DNA from 4 places in the Paraburkholderia aspalathi genome. Region 4 is predicted to be linked to each of the others. Evidence: predicted binding sites of a transcription regulator. Region 4 holds the regulator's gene; each other region holds the start of a gene.
The links. The regulator LexA, encoded in region 4, represses DNA repair genes until DNA is damaged. The targets are predictions, from matches to a motif close to ACTGTATNNNNATACAGT.

Region 1 (4,990 bases), on a different contig from region 4:
GACCAGTTCCAGGGTTCTCAGCGGCAAGCGCGCGGAAGTCGGCTCGGCGCTTCGATGGAGCGTCTCGATCGCATCGAGGGCAAGTGCGCGGCCCGGCGTCTTCGCGGTCAGGAAGAACACACGGTCGATCTGATCCGACGCACACGCCTTGAGCAGCGGAAAAATCGTCGCCAGCGTCTTGCCGATGCCGGTCGGCGCCTGCGCCATCAAGGGTTTGCCGTCACGCGCCGCGCGGTACACCGACACCGCCAGCTCGCGCTGACCACTGCGGAACTGGCCATGCGGAAACTGCAACGCACTGAGCGCGGCATTGCGCGCGGCGCGGTGCGCCTCTTCCTGCACGGCCCAATCGAGAAAGCGCTCGCACTGCTCGACGAAGAAAATCTCCAGCTCACGCGCGGTGTGCGTTTCGGTCAGCAAGGTTTCCTTCTGACTGCCAACATCGAAATACACCAGTGCGACCGTCAATTCAGCGAGCGAACGGGTCTGGCACAACAGGTGCCCGTACACCAGCGCCTGCGCCCAATGCAGCGTGCGGTGATTGGCGGGCATCCGTTCGAGCGCGCCACGATGGGTCTTGATCTCTTCCAGCCGGTTCGACACCGGGTCGTAGCCGTCGGCGCGGCCACGCACCGTCAAACCGCGATGCGTGCCGGTCAGCGTGACCTCCGCTTCATAGCCGCTCGCGCGCCGCCCAGCGACTGTCACATGGCCGGCCATGCCTTCCAGCGAGGTGGGCGCGGGCGTGAAGCGCAGATCCAGATCGCCGCGCCGCGCAGTGAATTCGCACATCGCCCGGACGGCGACCACGTAGGTCACGGCGTGATCTCCGTCACGACTTCCGACGCGACGATCTCTTCATCCGCCCATCGCACGTCGAGCACGCGCACCGGCATGCCGTGCTGTGCGCAGTACGCGAGCCAGCGGATCTGGTTGTCCTGCAAGCGGTCGCCGGGACCTTTCACTTCGATCAACTCATAACGGCGCTCGGCCGGCCAGAACCGGATCAGGTCCGGCAGGCCCGAACGGTTGCCGCGGATGTCGCGCAGCAAACGCTCGAACCATAGCTTCAGATGCGCGGCAGGCAGGCAGTCGAGTGCCAACTCGACCAGTTCCGGTGTCAGCAAGCCCCAGAATACGAACGGCGATTGCAGACCCGCCTTGCTTTGCAGATGCCGCAGAATCGTCTCGCGATAGGCGTGGCTGTCGAGTTGAGCGAGACAGGCGGCGAATTGTTCCGCGCGGCGAACGTGAAAATCCGGCGCATGCAGATCGGCCGGTCCGCGCTGGAACGGGTGAAAAAACGCGCCGGGCAGCGCCGCGAACACCGGCTCCCAGCACAGCAAGCCGAACAGCGAGTTGATCAGCGCGTTTTCGACGTAATGAACCGGCGCCGCGTCGCAAGTCAAATGATCGCGGGCGACGTATTCGACCGGTTGTGGCGCGTCTGGCCTCGGCAGAACCAGTGTGCTGCGCTCAACCGGGCGAGCTGCAGCCACACGCGCCACACGCTCGCCGCGCTTGCGCTGCAAACGCGGCAACATGCGCTCGATGCGCTGCGCTTCCTCTTCGCTTTCAGGTTTCGCAGCGGCTTGCAAAGCGAGGGCGAAGGCTTCGTCAAATCGCTCACTGCGTTCCAGCACTCGCAAGCGCCGATGGCGCGCGCCGGGCCACGCGCAGCGCTCATAGACAGCGAGCGCGGCGCGCCAGTTCTGTTGACGCTCACAATGCTGGCCGATACGAAACAGCAGTTTCGCGCGACGCGTTTCGAGCCAGGGGTTCGAGGTTTCGATCGCTGCAATTGCGGCGACGAGCTCGTCGATTGCCTCTGACTCCGCGTCACCCGTGGGGAGCCATTCGAGCGCTTCGCGGCATGCATGCAACGCGAGGTAGACGTCGACGTCCGCGCGTTGCTGGAATGCGCGCGACGACGGCGCGAACGCGACCTTCTCGTACTGGAACACGCCGAGATCGGCAAGCACGAACTCCGACCAGTCCTGCTGCAGATTGCCGAAGAACATGAGGCGCAGACGCTCGCAAAGGGGCGCGATGGCGACGTGGAAGACGCGGTCGGTGGTCTGGGCGTGCCACGCGGACAACGGATGCGCGGTGGCGCCTCGTTCGTCGCATTCGCCCTCACCCGCTCCTTCGCTTTCGTAAAACGGCCGCAGCGTTTCCAGCAGATCGGGTTTGCGCAAGCCTCTCGCGCCGGGAATCAACGCGATGGCGTCCGCCAAGATCAGCAGCAATTCGGGGCGCGTGGTGAGCGCGAACAGATCGTCGAGCGTCAGAACGGGTTCCGTGTCGACCCAACCGAGCGCGGCCAGGGGCGCCGCCGCCTGCAAAGGGCAACCGATCTCGTCATAAGACAGGCGGCTGGCGCGGAACAGCGTGCCCTTGCGCATCAGCATGCGAACCAGCAACGCGCGCGACGGCTGCGGCAAAGCGGCGAAATCGCGCAGGAAACCGTGTTCGCGCGCGTCCAGCAGATCGTCGTAACGCTCGGCGAGCCACGCCAGCGCACGCTCGAAGTTCAGCAGGTAATAAGGGACACCAGAACGGGGGTCCGACGGAGCATCTGTCGCCACGGAGCGTTTACGAAACCTGTATGTTTATACAGTGATGATATCAAAATATAAGTACGCGTCGATACCCGCTTCGTATGCGCATGGAGAATCCGCTCACTGGTCGTCGTCGCCCGAAATCGCCTGGGCCGGCCCCGCCCAATCCCGAAAGCGCGTTTTCCTATATGTGGGCAGAATGTCACGCATATGATATAGATCGTTCTACAAAGACGGCAACGAAGCTGAGTTACGTCTGGTGTTAAGATTTTTTGAAACAAGCCCTAGTGAGAGCGTGATCTGCATGCGTGCAAGCAAACGACAACTTGTCGTCGATAAAGCCACCCAACTGTTTTCGATGCACGGTTTCCAGGCCGTCGGCGTGGACTGGATCATCGACGACTCCGGCGTTGCGCGAATGACGCTATACCGCCACTTTTCAGGCAAGGACGAATTGATCCGCGAGGTGCTGCTGCAACGCTATGCGCTGATCGTCGGCAGTATCGAGGCCCGTTTGCAGACCCTTGAGGTCCCGGAAGAACGGGTCAAGGCAATTTTCGACTGGTATGGCGACTGGTTCGCGACGCCAGAATTCGCGGGTTGCCTGTTTGAACGCGCACTGGCGGAGTTTGGCACCGAGTACCCCAAGATCTCGGGCGTGGCCATCCAATATCGGACAAAGATGACCACCTGGATAGCGGAACTGCTGCAGGGTCTCATGCCGGCGTCTGAGGCAAAACGCCTTGGGGATGTCTTCATGATGTTGCTCGACGGGGCAACCGTCAACGCACGCGCGGCAAATGATCCCGGGCCGGCTTCGCAGGCTTGGGCTGCCGCCGAAGTTCTGCTGCGATCGGCCAAAGCCAAAGCGGCGTGAGCGGGAGCCCGCTCACGCGCTAGATTCCTCGCTGTGCCTGCGGGGCCGCCACCCACACCACTGTCAACGATCGCACCCCCTGCGCACCGCGAATCAGTACGCCTTCGATATCCGCGGTGGCCGAAGGGCCGGTGACCAGCGCCGCATAGCGCGCATCGCGGAAGTCGTCGCGACGGTACACGTCCTGCAAACCGTCGAGCAGTTGCGCCGGATCGAGCAGCACCACCAGATGCTGCACGATGTACCCCAGCGAGTTGACCACATACTCGCGCTCGCTGAACCACACCGAGCCGGTTTCAGCCACGCCGAAGCGACCCCGCACCACGCCCACCTCGATATCCTGCAACGACGCCGGTTCGGTTTCGGCCGTGATCGCGCGCGTGCCGGGCACTTCGGGCGTCGCCGACGCCACCGACGCCGCATCGCCGAACCGCTCACGGATCAGCGCAAGCACGTCACCCGCAGCCCGCGCTTCGACGCACGTGCCGCCCATCGCCTGCAATGCTGCCGTGAAGCGCGCCCGCAAGTCCCCGCCCGCCGAAGCGAACAGCGGCGCATCGGGCCGTGGACGCGCCGGCGGCTGCGCGTCACGCACCTTCGCCAGAAAAGCCTCACGCGTTGCCATCGCCACCTCCACGATTCTTCTTGTACCAGGCGTGGAAGGTCAGCTTCGGCGCCTCCGGCAACTCACGCTGCCGGCCCCAGATGTTGAGCGGGTTATACAGCACGAAATTCGGCAAACGCCGCAGCGCGCCGCCCATCGACGACACTGTCGCCCGATACAGCGTCGGACTCGCAAGCAGGCGCCCCGCCATCTTCAGCACTTCCTGCTTCACGAATGGCACCTCATGACGTTCTGCGATCACCGTTCGCCATTTGTAGATCTGCTCGTGAATATTGATCTTCACCGGACACACATTCGTGCAACTGCCGTTCAGCGTCGACGCGAACGGCAACGCGCTATAACGCTTCAGGTCGAAGGTCGGGTTGATGATTGCGCCGATCGGCCCCGAATACGTGCCGCCATACGACAAGCCGCCACTGCGCCGATACACCGGGCACGTGTTCATACACGCGCCGCAGCGAATGCATTTGAGCGAATACCAGAAATCCTCCATCGCAAGCCGCTCCGAGCGGCCATGATCGACGAGGATGAAGTGCATTTCGGCGCCCGGACGCGGAGCACGGAAATGCGAGGTGTACTGGGTAATCGGCGAACCGAGCGCGCTGCGCGACAGCATGCGGATAAATACGCCGAGGTCCGACACCTTTGGAATCAGCTTCTCGATACCGATCGACGCGATATGCAACGGCGGCACATTCGCCGACAGGTCGGCATTGCCCTCGTTCGTACACACGACCACCGTGCCCGTCTCCGCCACCGCGAAATTGCAGCCCGTCATGCCCGCCGTTTTCTCGCGCACGAAATACGGCCGCGTATTCATCCGCTGGCTTTCAGCGAGGTAGTGAATATCGCTGTTTTGCGGATCGGTGCCGATGGTTCGACCGAACAGTTCAGCCACATCGGCGCGTAGTTTATGGACCGCGGGCA
Region 2 (4,990 bases), on a different contig from region 4:
AGACGAGTGTCGACGGGAGCGTGTTTTTTGGCCGCGAGATGCATTACTACGGCTCCGACTATGCCGTCCATAACGACCTGATCAGTCGCGCCCACCAGGCGATCCTCGCGCTCGTCCGAACGCACGACGAAACCGCGCAGTTGTGCATGCTCGAAGGCAACAAGTACACCGTGGTTCTATCGGAGAACAGCTCGCGACCATTCAACATCAGTTCCGACATCGGCGTGAAGGTGCCGATTCCGTGGACCGCATCGGGCCGCCTGCTGCTCGCCCATATGCGGGCGGAGGAAATTCGCAGCTTGATCCCAGACGAAGACTTTATCCTCGACAACGGCAGACGCGTTGAATTTCAGGACTTTCTTTGCGATGTCCAACGCGCCGCTGATCAGGGCTACTGTTGCACCGAGGGTCTGTCCCATACTTTTCGACTCTGCATGGCGGCACCCATACGCGATCGCACCGGTCTCCCTGTTGCAGCGCTCTGCTTCATGACAAGCCGCGATACCGATCCGGAGAAGCGGGCGATGATGCTGGAAGACCTCATCAGATCGGCGAAGGCGTTGTCGCAACCTTATACCCGCTTGTAAATGCCGAGTGGTCTGCTCGCGGTCGGAAGGGGTGAGGGAAGGGTGGGAAGTTTTGGAAATGAAGTTACCCGTTTCGGCTATTTACTTCCCGGAACTCGGACATTAAATTTGCGGCCGTCTGGATGACTTTTCTTTTGTTGTAATCCACGCAGGTCCAGACCTTAGCTATGCGAAGTTGCATAGCTTTTTTTTTGCCTGCGAGAAAGATGCGGAAAGGGAAAGATGCAGAAAGTTCCCATTCCTAATTTTTGGTCGTGTTTACCCAACACTATTTTCAATCACGTTTTACCGCCAGTTATTCTGCGCTCCGCAGGCTCATCAACACAAACTTAAGGACGCAGATGAAGAAGACCACACTGGCAACTCTTTCGCTGGTAATGCTTGGCGCAACCGGCGTAGCTCACGCACAAAACAGCGTCACGCTGTACGGCATCATTGATACCGGCCTGACCTACGTTTCGAACGACGGCGGCAGCAAGTCGATCAGCATGTCGTCGGGTAACGAGTCGGGTAGCCGCTGGGGCCTGAAAGGCTCAGAAGACCTCGGTGGTGGCCTGAAAACAATCTTCCAGGTGGAGAACGGCTTTAATTCGACGAACGGCAAGCTCGGCCAGGGTAGCCGCATGTTCGGTCGCCAGGCGTTCGTTGGCCTGAGCAGCGACAAGTGGGGTACGCTCACGGCCGGACGTCAATACGATCCGCTGGTTGATCTGGTGCAGCCGGTGCAGGGCGATGGCTTCCTCGGTGGCGTATTCATCTCGCCGGGCGACATCGACAACGCCGACAACAGCGCGCGGGTCAATAACTCGCTCAAGTACACGTCGCCGACCTGGTCCGGCTTCCAGTTCGAAACCATGTACTCGCTGGGTGGGGTGGCTGGTGCAACGGGCTCGGGTCAGAGCTACGCAGCCGCAGCGGCATACAGCAATGGTCCCGTCAACCTGGCCGCAGGTTACTATCACCTGAGCAACGGCAACGGCACGAACCGCGGTACGACGACGTGGGATTCGCTGTTCAACACATCGGTCAACGCGGCGTACTCCACTGCGGCGTCGATCAACAATGCCCGTATCGGCGGCAACTACGTGTTCGGCTCGGTGACCCTGGGCGGCTACTTCAGCCATGCCGAATACACTGCAGACGCCAGCTCGACATTCACGCAGACGGAAAAGTACAACACGGGTTCGGTGTACGCCGTGTGGCAGGTATCGGCACCGCTGCAGACCGAGATTGGCTACGTGTACATGAAGTCGAGCGGCAATTCGTCGGCAAAGTACAACCAGTTCGCTGTTGCAGCGGACTACTCGCTTAGCAAGCGTACGGATGTCTACGCATTTGCTGGCTACACGACCGCATCGGGAACGCAAGACTCGTCGGGCACGGCCGCTGTTGCTGTTATCGGCTCGGCAACCGGCGACTCGGGTTCCAACAAGCAGGCTACTGTAACTGTTGGCATTCGCCACAAGTTCTAATCGATAGATGCACTAAAGAAAGCCCGCGTGATGCGGGCTTTTTTTGTTTGCTCGACGGAACTCTCGACAAAGTTAAAGCGGCGCATTAGTCCTGAGCGGCCGCATGGGTAGCGTCGGCCTGTACCAATGCGCGCACGAGCAGGTACACGGCTGGCAAGTTGTCGTCGTCACGTCGCCAGTCGACGGGTTCGTCGAGATCCATTCCGGACAAACGACTGTCCTCAAACCGGATAAACGTAGAGCGCACTGCCTCGCTGTGCCGCGCCTGGAAGCCCCGATTCTCAAAGACCTGTTCGTCGATTGTCAGCAACGTGCGCCAGGTCGGCAATTGCGCGCTGCTTGAGTAACGGCGACGGCCACTGTCGAGGTGACGACCTGCGACCGTGGCAATGATCTGCTGGAGGTCGAGCGACGCACTGCGAAGTGCGCGTTCGAGAGCGACAGGATTGATGTCTTGGACATCCATATCAAGAGCGGAGTCGTTATTCATACTGTTATTTTCCTGAGGACTCGCTGCAATTCGCAGCATCAAATTTGATGCTTCAACAACGCCTGGTTTCGCTGTGCCAACAACTGGCGGATCTGGGCAAGATAGTTATCGCCGACCGTACAGTCTTCAACGGGCCGGATATGTTGATGAGGCGTTGGTGGACGTACGCCGAGGTAGCGGCACACCGCTGACAGATAGGGTTTGCCGTTGCTTCCCAGATGTCGCGCGGCGGCAGCCACGCGTACGTCTCCGACATGCTTGCGCAACCACGCAAGCGTTTCGCGATCACCGTCGTTCAAGATGCGGATGAGCTGGTTCATGACCGATCCTGTATGTAAACACAGTACTGTAAATCTATACAGTATTTGATCGGGATGCAAGTCAATTTGCAGGTCTACTCCATTAGCCGAACGGCCATCGTGTCCGAGTTGGAGCGAGATATTTCGATTGCCGGCGGGTCAAGGGATTTCCCTGGTCCAGGGATTACGCACATATTTCGCGTACGTAGCTGAGGAATAGCCGTCCGGAAGCGCGCAGCGCGCAACCTGATGGCGGCGAGTGCGCACGGATAACCTGCTGTATTTAAAGGTGATCCTTCAGGCATCTTCAGTTTTCGCTGCGGTGCAAGGTTCAGGCGTGAGCGAATGTCGACATCGTCAACTGTCAAAGCGACATCCCTTCTTGAATTTGTCACCACCCGTCCATATAATTAGCACTCGCTGCACGAGAGTGCTAACAACATCGCCGGTTGGCTCAGCCAGCCGGGTTTTCTCAGCGTTCTTCAGTCTCAATCAAGAGAGGAGTATGTATGAACCTTCGTCCTTTGCATGATCGCGTGATCGTCAAACGTCTGGATCAAGAAACCAAGACCGCGTCGGGCATCGTGATCCCCGAAGCCGCAGCAGAAAAGCCGGATCAAGGCGAAATTCTGGCAGTCGGCCCGGGCAAGCGTGACGACAAAGGCGCACAAATCGCCCTCGACGTGAAAGTTGGTGACCGCGTCCTGTTCGGCAAGTATGCGGGCCAGACCGTCAAGGTCGACGGCAACGAACTGCTCGTGATGCGCGAAGAAGACATCATGGCCGTGGTGCAGAAGTAAGCGCCAGTCGCTACTTTTCCCGGTCATATCCCAAAGAATTCAAGGAGTTAGAAGATGGCAGCTAAAGACGTCGTATTCGGTGATTCCGCCCGTGCCAAGATGGTTGAAGGCGTGAACATCCTCGCGAACGCTGTGAAGGTCACGCTGGGCCCGAAGGGTCGCAACGTTGTCCTGGAACGCAGCTTCGGCGGCCCGACGGTCACGAAGGATGGTGTTTCGGTCGCGAAAGAGATCGAACTGAAAGACAAGCTCCAGAACATGGGCGCACAAATGGTCAAGGAAGTTGCTTCCAAGACCAGCGACAACGCAGGTGACGGCACCACGACCGCAACGGTTCTGGCTCAGTCGATCGTCCGCGAAGGCATGAAGTACGTTGCATCGGGCATGAACCCGATGGACCTGAAGCGCGGTATCGACAAGGCTGTGTTCGCAGCGATCGAAGAACTGCGCAAGATCAGCAAGCCGTGCACGACCAACAAGGAAATCGCTCAAGTCGGTTCGATCTCGGCAAACAGCGACTCGTCGATCGGCGACCGTATCGCTGAAGCGATGGACAAGGTTGGCAAGGAAGGCGTCATCACCGTTGAAGACGGCAAGTCGTTGCAAGACGAACTGGACGTTGTCGAAGGTATGCAATTCGACCGCGGCTACCTGTCGCCGTACTTCATCAACAACCCGGACAAGCAAGTTGCAGTGCTCGAAAACCCGTTCGTGCTGCTGCACGACAAGAAGGTTTCGAACATTCGTGACCTCCTCCCGGTCCTCGAGCAAGTCGCTAAGGCTGGCCGTCCGCTGCTGATCATCGCAGAAGACGTCGAAGGCGAAGCGCTGGCTACGCTGGTTGTGAACAACATCCGCGGCATCCTGAAGACTGTTGCTGTCAAGGCTCCGGGCTTCGGCGATCGTCGTAAGGCCATGCTGGAAGACATCGCGATCCTGACCGGCGGTCAAGTCATCGCTGAAGAAACCGGCCTGACGCTCGAAAAGGCAACGCTGGCTGAACTGGGTCAAGCGAAGCGCATCGAAGTGGGCAAGGAAAACACGACGATCATCGACGGCGCTGGCGAAGCTGCAACCATCGAAGCACGTGTGAAGCAAGTTCGCACGCAAATCGAAGAAGCTACGTCGGACTACGACCGTGAAAAGCTGCAAGAACGCGTGGCCAAGCTGGCCGGCGGTGTTGCAGTGATCAAGGTCGGTGCTGCGACCGAAGTCGAAATGAAGGAAAAGAAGGCACGTGTCGAAGACGCACTGCACGCAACGCGCGCAGCTGTGGAAGAAGGCATCGTTGCTGGCGGCGGCGTCGCACTGATCCGTGCACGTACGGCAATCGCTGGCCTGA
Region 3 (4,990 bases), on a different contig from region 4:
CGTCAACAACTCGATTGCTGTTGTTATCGACTCGCCGGGATTGTCCATGCAACGTGACGCGCGTGCCGGCGAGGTGAAACATCTGACGAGCGACCTGTTGAAGTTGAATCTCGCCCCCGGCAAGCTGACTTAGGAACTGTCAAAAAATAACTTTTACAAGTTGACGTGTCCGGATAGTATGAAGGGATGGATGAGAACGAAGCTGGAATCGCAGAGAAGTTCAGGTCATTGAGTGAGCTGTTAGATGAACAGCAGCGGCGGCTGTGGGCGGCCACGGAGGCTCGCGCGTTGGGCTATGGCGGGGTAAGCATCGTTGCGCGAGCGACCGGACTCACGCGCCCGACGATCGCTGCAGGACTCAAGGAACTCGACGATGCGAAGCGGCCTGCATCGACAAAGACGCAGCGGCGTGTGAGACGAGCTGGAGCGGGGCGTCCGCGAGTGACGCACGGCAATGCAGAGCTGCGTCCGGCGTTGGAGGAACTGGTCGAACCGACAACGCGAGGAGATCCGATGTCGCCGCTGCGCTGGACGTGCAAGAGCGTGCGGGTTCTGGCGTCGGAGTTGACCCGCCAGGGCCACCCGGTCAGCCATCAGAGCGTGAGTGCGTTGTTGCAAGAAGCTGGCTACAGCCTGCAGGCCAATCGCAAGACACGCGAGGGTGCCTCGCATCCGGATCGCAATGCGCAGTTCGAGCACATCGCCAAGCGTGCCCGGCAATTTCAGCGACGCGGCCAGCCCGTGATCTCGGTGGATACCAAGAAGAAGGAACTGGTCGGAGACTTCAAGAATGCCGGGCAAGAGTGGCATCCCAAGGGGCAAGCGCCCCAGGTGCGTGTGCACGACTTCCAGGACAAGGAGCTGGGCAAGGCCATTCCCTATGGCGTCTACGACCTGAGCGCCAACGCCGGATGGGTCAGCGTCGGTGTCGACCACGACACGCCGGAGTTTGCGGTCGAATCGATCTGCTGTTGGTGGCGACGCATGGGGCGCAAAACCTATCCCGGCGCAACCGAGTTGCTGATCACCGCCGATGGAGGCGGCAGCAACAGTTCGCGCGCACGGCTGTGGAAGGTGGCGCTGCAGCGCATGGCCGATGCCACAGGGCTGAAGATATCGGTGTGCCACTTCCCGCCGGGTACCAGCAAGTGGAACAAGATCGAACACCGGCTGTTCTGCCATATCACCGAGAACTGGCGCGGCCGCCCTCTCGTGAGCCACGAGGTGATCGTCAACCTGATCGCCGGCACAACCACCACGAAGGGGTTGCGCGTGAAGGCCGCGTTGGACAAAAGACCCTATCCGACAGGCGTACAGGTTGACGACTCGACGATGGCGTCGCTGCATTTGAAGACCGACAAGTTCCACGGCGACTGGAACTACACGCTGTCTCCTGCTGCGTCGGTTCCATCTGCAAAATCATCCATCAAGTCGCGCGCAAAGCTGTAAAAGTTATTTTTTGACAGTTCCTTACGCTGTCGTGCCCGTCGACGCGACGGACCATCTTCCTGCCGAAAAGGCGTGGCAAATCATTGCCGCGGCCGACTACGCCAATTTTACGCGCACCGACGATGAAACCGAGCTGCACCGGCGTATGCAGTAAGCGGTCTGGAGAGATAGGACCATGAAAGATTTTCCAGCTCCCAAGCATCCGCTGATGACGCTGCTCGACAGGCAAATGGTTGAGGCCTGTGACGTGACTGCCATGGCCGAATTTCTCCTGCCAATGACTGAGACCCCGGAGTCGATCCGCGAATACGCGGGCAGGATCGGGTTCGCATTTGAAGGCTATGACGACGACTCCCGGGAGTTGTACGTCATTCCCGAAGTGCGCCGCTTTGTACGCACACTCACGCGAGTCTTTCCGTACTGGTTCCACTTCTGCAACAAGGTCGACGAGTCGCTATTCGTCGTGATGGCCTGCCTGTTGCCGATCGCCAGTTCCTCGAAGAGTGCCGGCGAAGTAACGTCGCACTTTGAGGCCGGCAATCTCTCCTCCGTGATTCACAAATTGTTCACGGCCGTCAACGGCCTGTACGCGCACCACGGCTTGACGAATGAAGAAAACGACCTGATGACAAGTCAGGTCAGCAGCTACATGAATACCTACATGAACGGGTGATTTGCGTCGCGTGGTTCGCGAGCGGCGGCCGCCGCCGTTTCGCGGGTGAAGGTCGACGCCCAGCCGCTCGATCGCGCAAGACGCATCAGGCGTGCGCGTTGGCCAACTGCGTCACTGTACGCGGCGCCCCGCGCATGGCCCGCCCATGCGGGCTGACGAGAACCGGCGACGGACGCAACTCGACTGAAACGCTGCCGTTCATTGACGGGCCTTTTCGTTTGACAACCTCCACGCTGACACCGCCCTCGCACGGCCGAACGGTTAGACGCAACTCGGCGGGTGACGAATCGAGCGCTCTGGCCAATGGCCTCACCACAAAGAAAAGCATCTCGCTGGACCTGGCTGCAAGCTGAAGACGTCTGAGCGACTCCTGACGCAGGTGTTCCTGCCAGAACACGAGCGCGCCACAGGTGCCAGCCTTCAGAATCTGCTCTGCTGCCCACAGTGCATCGGCGGTGAGCTTCGGACGTACCAGAAGCATTTTGTCGACCGGCAACCCGATGTACTGCAGCGCGGTCGCGTTGAGGACGCGCGGCGGCTGCAGGACTGCGACCGAACGCTTACTGACGGTGGCCAGCGCTGGCGCAAGTAGCCTTATTTCCCCCGAACCGGCCTGCTGAACACACAGCTCAACGAGCGCGCCTTGAGGCCAACCACCGCCCGGCAGTTCCGCCGACAGCGTTGAATAGCCAGTATCGACTGTACGCCCGCTGGCTCGGCCAAGCTGCGAAGCCCGCCACAAGGACGGGTGTATCTCATCGAGGGAAGCTGGAAGCGCACCCATAAGTCACCCTGTATATATATACAGTATTATGCGCTTTTCGGTGGACAGGGCAACCCCGCCCTTGGAAGGGCCAAAAACCGTATTCCGCGTGTCAGGGCGCGCGTGCACCGGCATTGCGGGCGCTCGACGTAATTCTCCAGATCGTTGAGAATAGATGTGCACCAGCGGACAAAATGCGCGGACAACCACAGGAAACGCCAGCCCACACAACACCACGTGAGATCTGTCACCATGGCGAAGAAAAAGAAGAGCGCGAGAGAAAAGGCGAATGTAGGCATCTTGAGTTGGCGTGCTTCGGGCGAGCCTCATGCGACGAAAAGTTTAACAAAACCATTCCGCAAGCCCTCAACTGAGCAAGAGAGCAGGCAACCGGTCGAGACGCAGGCACCACTCGTCGAGTCGATTTTTCGATGTGACCTAAGACCCTCCCCCGCTCAGAAGACGGTCCTGGACTCCCTGTTTTCTGGTCCGCTCCTTCTCAAGGCGCTGCTTTCGAAAGCAGCCCAGAAGCCGCAAACGTCTCAAGAGGCCTCGATGTTCCTGTTGGAGCATCACGAGGAACTTCAGCCTTACCTTTTTTCGGGCAACCGCAGCGAGTCGGTCGACTTGCTAAAGAAGCTGATTATTCAGTGGGCTGCCCGCGTTCCTTCGCTGATCGAGCTTCAATTTTCCGGTGACTGCTCCGTCTCAGCGTCCAATCAGGTATTTCTGCCGATCCCCCGACTCGGGACGGTGGCAATTCAGAATGAAAGTAGGATGATCGACGCACGGCATCGCTCACACTACAAACCCGCCTTCGCCCTCGTCCATTCGACACTCGGCTACCTCATAGAGATCGTTTTCGTTCGTCGGGATAGCCGGCCACCCCCCACGGCAAGCGTTTTTGAACCTCAGAAGCTGGCTCAAAAGGCAGCGCCACGCGCACAGCTGGCCAGCGAGCGGGTCGGATTCGACAATTTCCTCATGCTTTTCGACAACGCGGTGAACCAGAGCTTGATGAACGAGCTGCGGATCTCGCGGCGGTTCGCGACACCGGATTTCGCAGCCCTTGAGGGGAAAGAGGTACCGGGCGGTCTCCCGTCGCTAGGGAAACGGCGATAGCAGCTGTGTCAGTCTTGGTGTAATCCGATACTCCCCGGAACCGTCACCTGCCTTGCGAGGCAACATGAATTACAACGACCGTCAGCACTTCTTCAAGTACACGACTGCCGAGACAGCCAAGTTGATCGTTAGCTCACGCAAGCTGCGTTGGAGTTCACCGTTACTCTTCAACGATCCCTTCGATCACCAAACTGGATTCGATTTTCCGTTTACCGGCAAGGAGTTCTCCGAGGCATTCCTGGAAGCCAGTCTGCGGGCTATTTTTGGGGATGCACCATTTAATCCGCCGCATCAAACCAAGTACGGCGACATATTGCGCATCGCACGAGCGAATAGGGATCGGTGGCCGCGTGCCAAGTTTGAGACAGATTTACAGGCGGCGACAGCAGAGATGGCAAGCATTTTCCCCGGCTTATCGGAAGAGCTAAATGCGAATCTCGCCGAGCAATTGACGCGGTCCAGGGTACTCTGCTTGACCGAGCGAGGCGACAATCTGGTCATGTGGTCGCACTACGCGAATTCCCATCGTGGTGTCGCGTTCAAGTTCAGGCGTCTTGAGCACGCCGATCATCGGTTTCTGGTGGCGCAACCTGTTCAGTACAGCGACGAGTCTGTCGGCTTTCTTGGCTTACAGGAATATATAGAAATGCTTTTGGGACTGGCGAAACATGACCTCCTTCCCCGCGTCTGGGACTTGGCTTTCCGCAAACATGCTGACTGGGGGTATGAGCATGAATGGCGTGTTCACGTCGCCCTGTTAGCAGGTGATGAGACCGGCTTCGGATATTCCGATGATGAGGAACCTACCGAGCTATTCGAAGCAATTTACTTGGGATGTCGTATGGAGCAACCGAGCGCCGGCGAGCTTGTTCAGTTGATCCGAGAAAAGCTGCCACAAACAAAGATCTTCCAAGCGAAGAAGCGAACTGCAGGGATCGGTTTAGACTTTGTGTCCGTGGAGCCATGAAACGATTGAGGAGCGA
Region 4 (4,990 bases):
GTGCTACGACGGCTCGCGCGAAGGCCGCAAAGCGTTACGTTGCGGCGCCGACCTGGCGTTGGATCTGAAAGCGGAAACGCACTTACTATCAGTGGTCGACATGCGCTCGAGCATTGCGCAAAGCGCGGGCCTGCTGACCGATGTGGCATGCGGCAGCTTCGAAAAAACAGCACGCGACATCCTGCAGGAAGGGGTGGACTGGCTCACCGAACGCGGCGTGACCGCGCAAGGGCATTTTGCATTCGGCCATCCGATCGACGAGATCGCCAATCTCGCTAACGAATTGCATGTCGACCTCGTGGTGGTCGGCCATCGTTGCCGCACCGGCCTGTCACGATGGTGGATGGGCGCGGGCAATACTCCGCTGCTCGACCGGGTCTCTTGCAGCATTCTGGTGGCGTGCTCTTCCGCGCAGGAGCAGCAGCAAGCAGCGGCGGCCTGACACAAGGCGGGGCAAAGCACGTGGACCGGGCTGAATGAGTTGAATGATCTTAGTGAGCCACGTGACCGAACGGTCGCCGCGTTCGCGGCGATCGCTTCGGCCAAACCGCGATTCGCTCATACGCTCAAATCGATAGCGACCGCTGGGTGATCACTCGTTCAGATTGACCGCAGCCAGCTTCCATGTGAACAAACCTTCGCGCCGCAAGATCGCCGAGTAACGCGCGTCACCAGCACCATGCTGATAGCTGACGACGAACTCATTAAGGCCGCGGTAGCCCGCCGTGGTTTGCGGCGGTTGGGGTGGCGTGGCGCTGTTTCCGTTATTGCCCGCAGCAGGGGGCGCCGGTTCGGGCGCCGCCGCCGGTGCGGCCGGCGGATTTCCGGCGCCAGCCGGAACAGGAGGGCGCTCACCCGGGTTGCCGCGCGGCGGCATCCCATTCAGCAATGCCGCGACGCCGTCGGGTGTTGCATAAGCGTCGACCAGCGGGCCGATCAAGGCCACGCCGATCATCGCGCCAATCGCCGCGAGCGGATTGCCGTTGCCTTGGCCGTCGAGCCGGCGCGTCAACAGGCCGGTGACCTGCTGCTTCAGGCTCTCGCGCAACGCGGGAAAATCGACGTATTCATTGACGGTTTGTGCATCACGCGCATCCGCCGCGCGTTTGAGGGTATTCAGCGCCATGTAAGGCGACGCGTAACAGAACCCCAACGCGGCAATCACCACAATCACAATCAAGGTGACGATCAGTGGCCGGGCGGCGCTGCGTTTCGTGCGTGTTGAAACTGCCATCGAGTGGGACTCTCCATCAGGTGTGATCTAACGTGGACCGCGGCCACGCAAAAACGATCCCAGGCGATGCGATATCCGAGAGGGCGCGGCTAGATGAACGACCTTACGCCGGGTGTCGCGCGTCGTACAGCCGCAATGGAATGCGGTGCGCGCGCAATGCAGCTTATGACTCGAACACCGCGCCGTGCACGTTGGCTTCATCTGCGATGCAACGATCGATCATGCGGCACACGGCGTCTACCGTGCCGACCATGATCAGCCGCGACGGTCCGTGATACACGCGCACCGGCGCACGACGCGCGGGTTCAGCCGTATTCAGCCCCGAATTCAACGACACGCGAGCAAAAGCCGGCAACGAGGACGGCAAGCCCGGTACGCCGACGGGCGCGTCGAACAGCGATAGCGATGGAGAACTGGCCGGGGACGCCTCGATCAGCGAACACGGCACCAGCTTGCGCAGATGACGCAAACGACCGAACTGGCGAAAAGGCAGCAGGCGGGCAAGGCGTTCCATGAGTCTCTCCAGGCGATTCAACGTTGGGGCAGCTTTGGGTTTGGCGTACAAGTGGGCAGTTAGAACTCGCCCGGGCGGATCAGCCCGACGGCGATGCCCTCGAGCGCAAATTCCGCGCTGCCGGTTTCAACGAAGATGTTGTCGTAATCGGGGTTCTCGGCAATCAGCTCGATACCGTTCGGGCGGCGCTTCAAGCGCTTGACCGTCACGTCGTCGCCAAGCCGCGCGATGATGATCTGGCCGTCTTTGGCTTCGCTTTTCTTCTGCACCGCGAGCAGGTCGCCGTCGAAGATGCCTGCGTCGCGCATGGACAGCCCACGCACCTTCAGCAGGTAGTCCGGCTTGCTCGAGAACAGCGCCGGGTCGCACGCGTAGTGCTGCGAGATATGTTCCTGCGCGAGGATCGGGCTACCCGCTGCAACGCGGCCGATCAGCGGCAACGACAGTTGCATGATGCTGGCGTGCGGCAGCGTGAACTGGTACGGCGAATCTTCGGATCCGCCCAGCAGGCGAATGCCGCGCGATGCGCCGGCTGCCAGTTCGATCACGCCCTTGCGGGCGAGGGCGCGCAGATGCTCTTCTGCCGAATTGGCCGAGCTGAAACCCAGCTCGGCGGCGATCTCCGCGCGGGTGGGCGGAAAGCCGGTGCGTTCGATGGCCCGGCGGATCAGATCGAAAACCTGCTGCTGTCGTGCGGTGAGTTTGGTCATGGCGCCACTGTATGTATGAACAGGTGCCTGTATTTTTATACAGTATTCCGCGCAATTCAAGCTTTACTTTAAGTTCGTGGCTTGGGGTGGCGTTCCAGCGTCGTAAATAGACGCTCCAACACCCGTTTTCGTGCCGCAACGCCTTATCCGGCCGTCATTACCACTTTTGCGTATTAAAGAATGAAGAAACATTATTTTTAATGATGAAAGCTCTTCGATAGACTGCCCTTCGAGTTGGCGCTCATGTGCACGTGACCGCGACGCAAAACAACACCACACGCTGTTTCAGCGGACTACAACGCGGAGAAAGTTGGCATGAACCATCAGGGCACGGGGCTGGCAGGCAAGACCAGAAAACTTATCGCGGCGCTCGCATTCGGCGCAGTCGGTACGATCGCCGCGGTTGGCGTCACGGCGCCGGCACATGCAGCCGACACGACGCTGCTGAACGTGTCGTACGACCCGACACGTGAGTTGTACCAGGACGTCAACCAGGCATTCGGCAAGGAATGGAAGGCGAAAACGGGCGAGACGGTCACCTTCAAGCAGTCGCACGGCGGCTCGGGTGCGCAAGCACGCTCGGTGCTGGACGGTTTGCAGGCGGACGTCGTGACCCTGGCGCTTGCCTATGACATCGACGCGCTGGCCAACAAGGGTCTGCTCGACAAGGGCTGGCAAAAGCGTTTGCCGGACAACGCCTCGCCGTACACGTCGACGATCGTGTTTCTGGTGCGCAAGGGCAACCCGAAGCACATCAAGGATTGGGATGATCTGATCAAACCGGGTGTGTCGATCGTCACGCCGAATCCGAAGACCTCGGGAGGCGCGCGTTGGAACTACCTGGCCGCGTGGGCCTATGCTGAACATCAGCCGGGCGGCAACGACCAGAAGGCGAAGGAATTCGTCGGCAAGCTCTATAAGAATGCCGGCGTGCTGGATTCGGGCGCGCGTGGCGCGACCACCAGCTTCGTGCAACGCGGTATCGGCGACGTGCTGATTGCGTGGGAAAACGAGGCGTTCCTCTCGCTGAAGGAATTCGGTCCGGAGAAGTTTGAAATCGTCGTGCCGTCGGTGAGCATTCTGGCCGAGCCGCCGGTTGCGGTGGTGGACAAGGTGGTCGACAAGCACGGCACACGCAAGGTGGCGGAAGCGTATCTGAACTTCCTGTACAGCGAGGAAGGTCAGGAAATCGCCGCGAAGAACTTCTACCGTCCGCGTTCGAACAAGGTGCCGGCCGAGCTGACGTCGAAGTTTCCGAAGCTGAAGTTGTACACGGTGGACGATTCGTTCGGCGGCTGGGCGAACGCGCAGAAGACGCACTTTGCCGACGGCGGTGTGTTCGATTCGATCTACTCGCCGCAGTAACGGGTAGTCAACCGGACGAGATGCGCAGTTAGACGCCGCAGTTGAACGCGTAGTCACACTTCGCCAGAAAGCGCGCCCGCGAGGCGCGCTTTTTGGCCAGCCAGTCGGCCGGAAAAAGAGCCGCCGGCCTCAACCCTGAAAGAGTACTGAGCATGACGACGTTGACCTTCCGAAAACCGAGCGCGTTGCCCGGTTTTGGCCTGACACTCGGCATCACGGTGGCTTATCTGAGCCTCGTGGTGCTGATTCCGCTTGCGGCGACCTTTCTCAAGACCGCGACGCTCGACTGGCCTCAGTTCGTGCGCGCGGTCAGCTCGCCGCGCGTGCTCGCGTCGTATCGCCTGACGTTTTTCTCGGCCCTTGGCGGCGCGCTGATCAACGCGGTGTTCGGCTTTCTGGTCGCGTGGGTGCTGGTGCGTTATACGTTCCCGTTCAAGCGTATCGTCGACGCGGTGGTCGATCTGCCGTTCGCTTTGCCGACTTCCGTGGCCGGTATTTCGCTCGCGGCGGTGTATGCGGGCAACGGCTGGATCGGACAGTTTCTCGAACCGCTCGGCATCAAGATCGCTTTCACGCCGGCCGGCGTGCTGATCGCGCTGACGTTTATCGGTTTGCCGTTCGTGGTGCGGACCGTGCAGCCGGTGCTCGAAGAGTTCGAGCGTGAACAGGAAGAGGCGGCTGCGTGCCTCGGCGCGTCGCGTTGGCTGACGTTTCGGCGCGTGGTGTTGCCCGCGGTGTTCCCGGCTTTGCTCACGGGTTTCGCGCTGGCGTTCGCGCGGGCGCTCGGCGAATACGGCTCGGTGATTTTCATCGCCGGTAACGTGCCGATGAAATCGGAAATCACCTCGCTGCTGATCATTACCAAACTCGAACAATACGATTATGCCGGCGCCACCGCGATTGCGGTCGTGATGCTGGTGGTGTCGTTCCTGATGCTCTTGTTGATCAATACGCTGCAGTGGTATCTGCAGCGCCGCACGGGCCGTGGCGGCGCAGGCCCGGCGCCTGCCGCCGCGAGTGTGGCGGCGATCGGTGTCGGCGGAGGTGTGCAATGAGCCGCAACTCTCTGAATGGCGCGGATGCCGCGACTGTCGCCGTGGCGCCGCGCGCGCCGCTCAATATCGCGCGCCGGCCCGATCCGGTTACTGAACCCCCCGTCGTGCGCTG

Region 1: the regulator LexA is predicted to act here: its motif matches at 2,604-2,621, upstream of KHO30_RS10305 (VRR-NUC domain-containing protein).
Region 2: the regulator LexA is predicted to act here: its motif matches at 2,895-2,912, upstream of KHO30_RS28535 (CppA family protein).
Region 3: the regulator LexA is predicted to act here: its motif matches at 2,914-2,931, upstream of imuA (translesion DNA synthesis-associated protein ImuA).

The regions. Positions count from the first base shown of each region.
Region 1 is NZ_CAJNBA010000001.1:2,319,762-2,324,751, reverse strand. It holds gene KHO30_RS10310 (ATP-dependent DNA helicase) at 1-819, opposite strand, end outside; gene KHO30_RS10305 (VRR-NUC domain-containing protein) at 816-2,588, opposite strand; gene KHO30_RS10300 (TetR/AcrR family transcriptional regulator) at 2,866-3,438, shown strand; gene KHO30_RS10295 (LutC/YkgG family protein) at 3,458-4,063, opposite strand; gene KHO30_RS10290 (lactate utilization protein B) at 4,050-4,990, opposite strand, start outside.
Region 2 is NZ_CAJNBA010000005.1:431,988-436,977, forward strand. It holds gene KHO30_RS28520 (IclR family transcriptional regulator) at 1-587, shown strand, start outside; gene KHO30_RS28525 (porin) at 929-2,059, shown strand; gene KHO30_RS28530 (DUF2471 domain-containing protein) at 2,145-2,549, opposite strand; gene KHO30_RS28535 (CppA family protein) at 2,588-2,869, opposite strand; gene groES (co-chaperone GroES) at 3,358-3,648, shown strand; gene groL (chaperonin GroEL) at 3,703-4,990, shown strand, end outside.
Region 3 is NZ_CAJNBA010000011.1:15,769-20,758, forward strand. It holds gene KHO30_RS35030 (hypothetical protein) at 1-133, shown strand, start outside; gene KHO30_RS35035 (ISAzo13 family transposase) at 187-1,449, shown strand; gene KHO30_RS35040 (hypothetical protein) at 1,625-2,122, shown strand; gene imuA (translesion DNA synthesis-associated protein ImuA) at 2,208-2,906, opposite strand; gene KHO30_RS35050 (hypothetical protein) at 3,138-4,007, shown strand; gene KHO30_RS35055 (DUF2971 domain-containing protein) at 4,072-4,974, shown strand.
Region 4 is NZ_CAJNBA010000002.1:1,441,862-1,446,851, reverse strand. It holds gene KHO30_RS17245 (universal stress protein) at 1-442, shown strand, start outside; gene KHO30_RS17240 (DUF2939 domain-containing protein) at 593-1,234, opposite strand; gene KHO30_RS17235 (hypothetical protein) at 1,398-1,748, opposite strand; gene lexA (transcriptional repressor LexA) at 1,808-2,458, opposite strand; gene KHO30_RS17225 (sulfate ABC transporter substrate-binding protein) at 2,774-3,823, shown strand; gene cysT (sulfate ABC transporter permease subunit CysT) at 3,976-4,878, shown strand; gene cysW (sulfate ABC transporter permease subunit CysW) at 4,875-4,990, shown strand, end outside.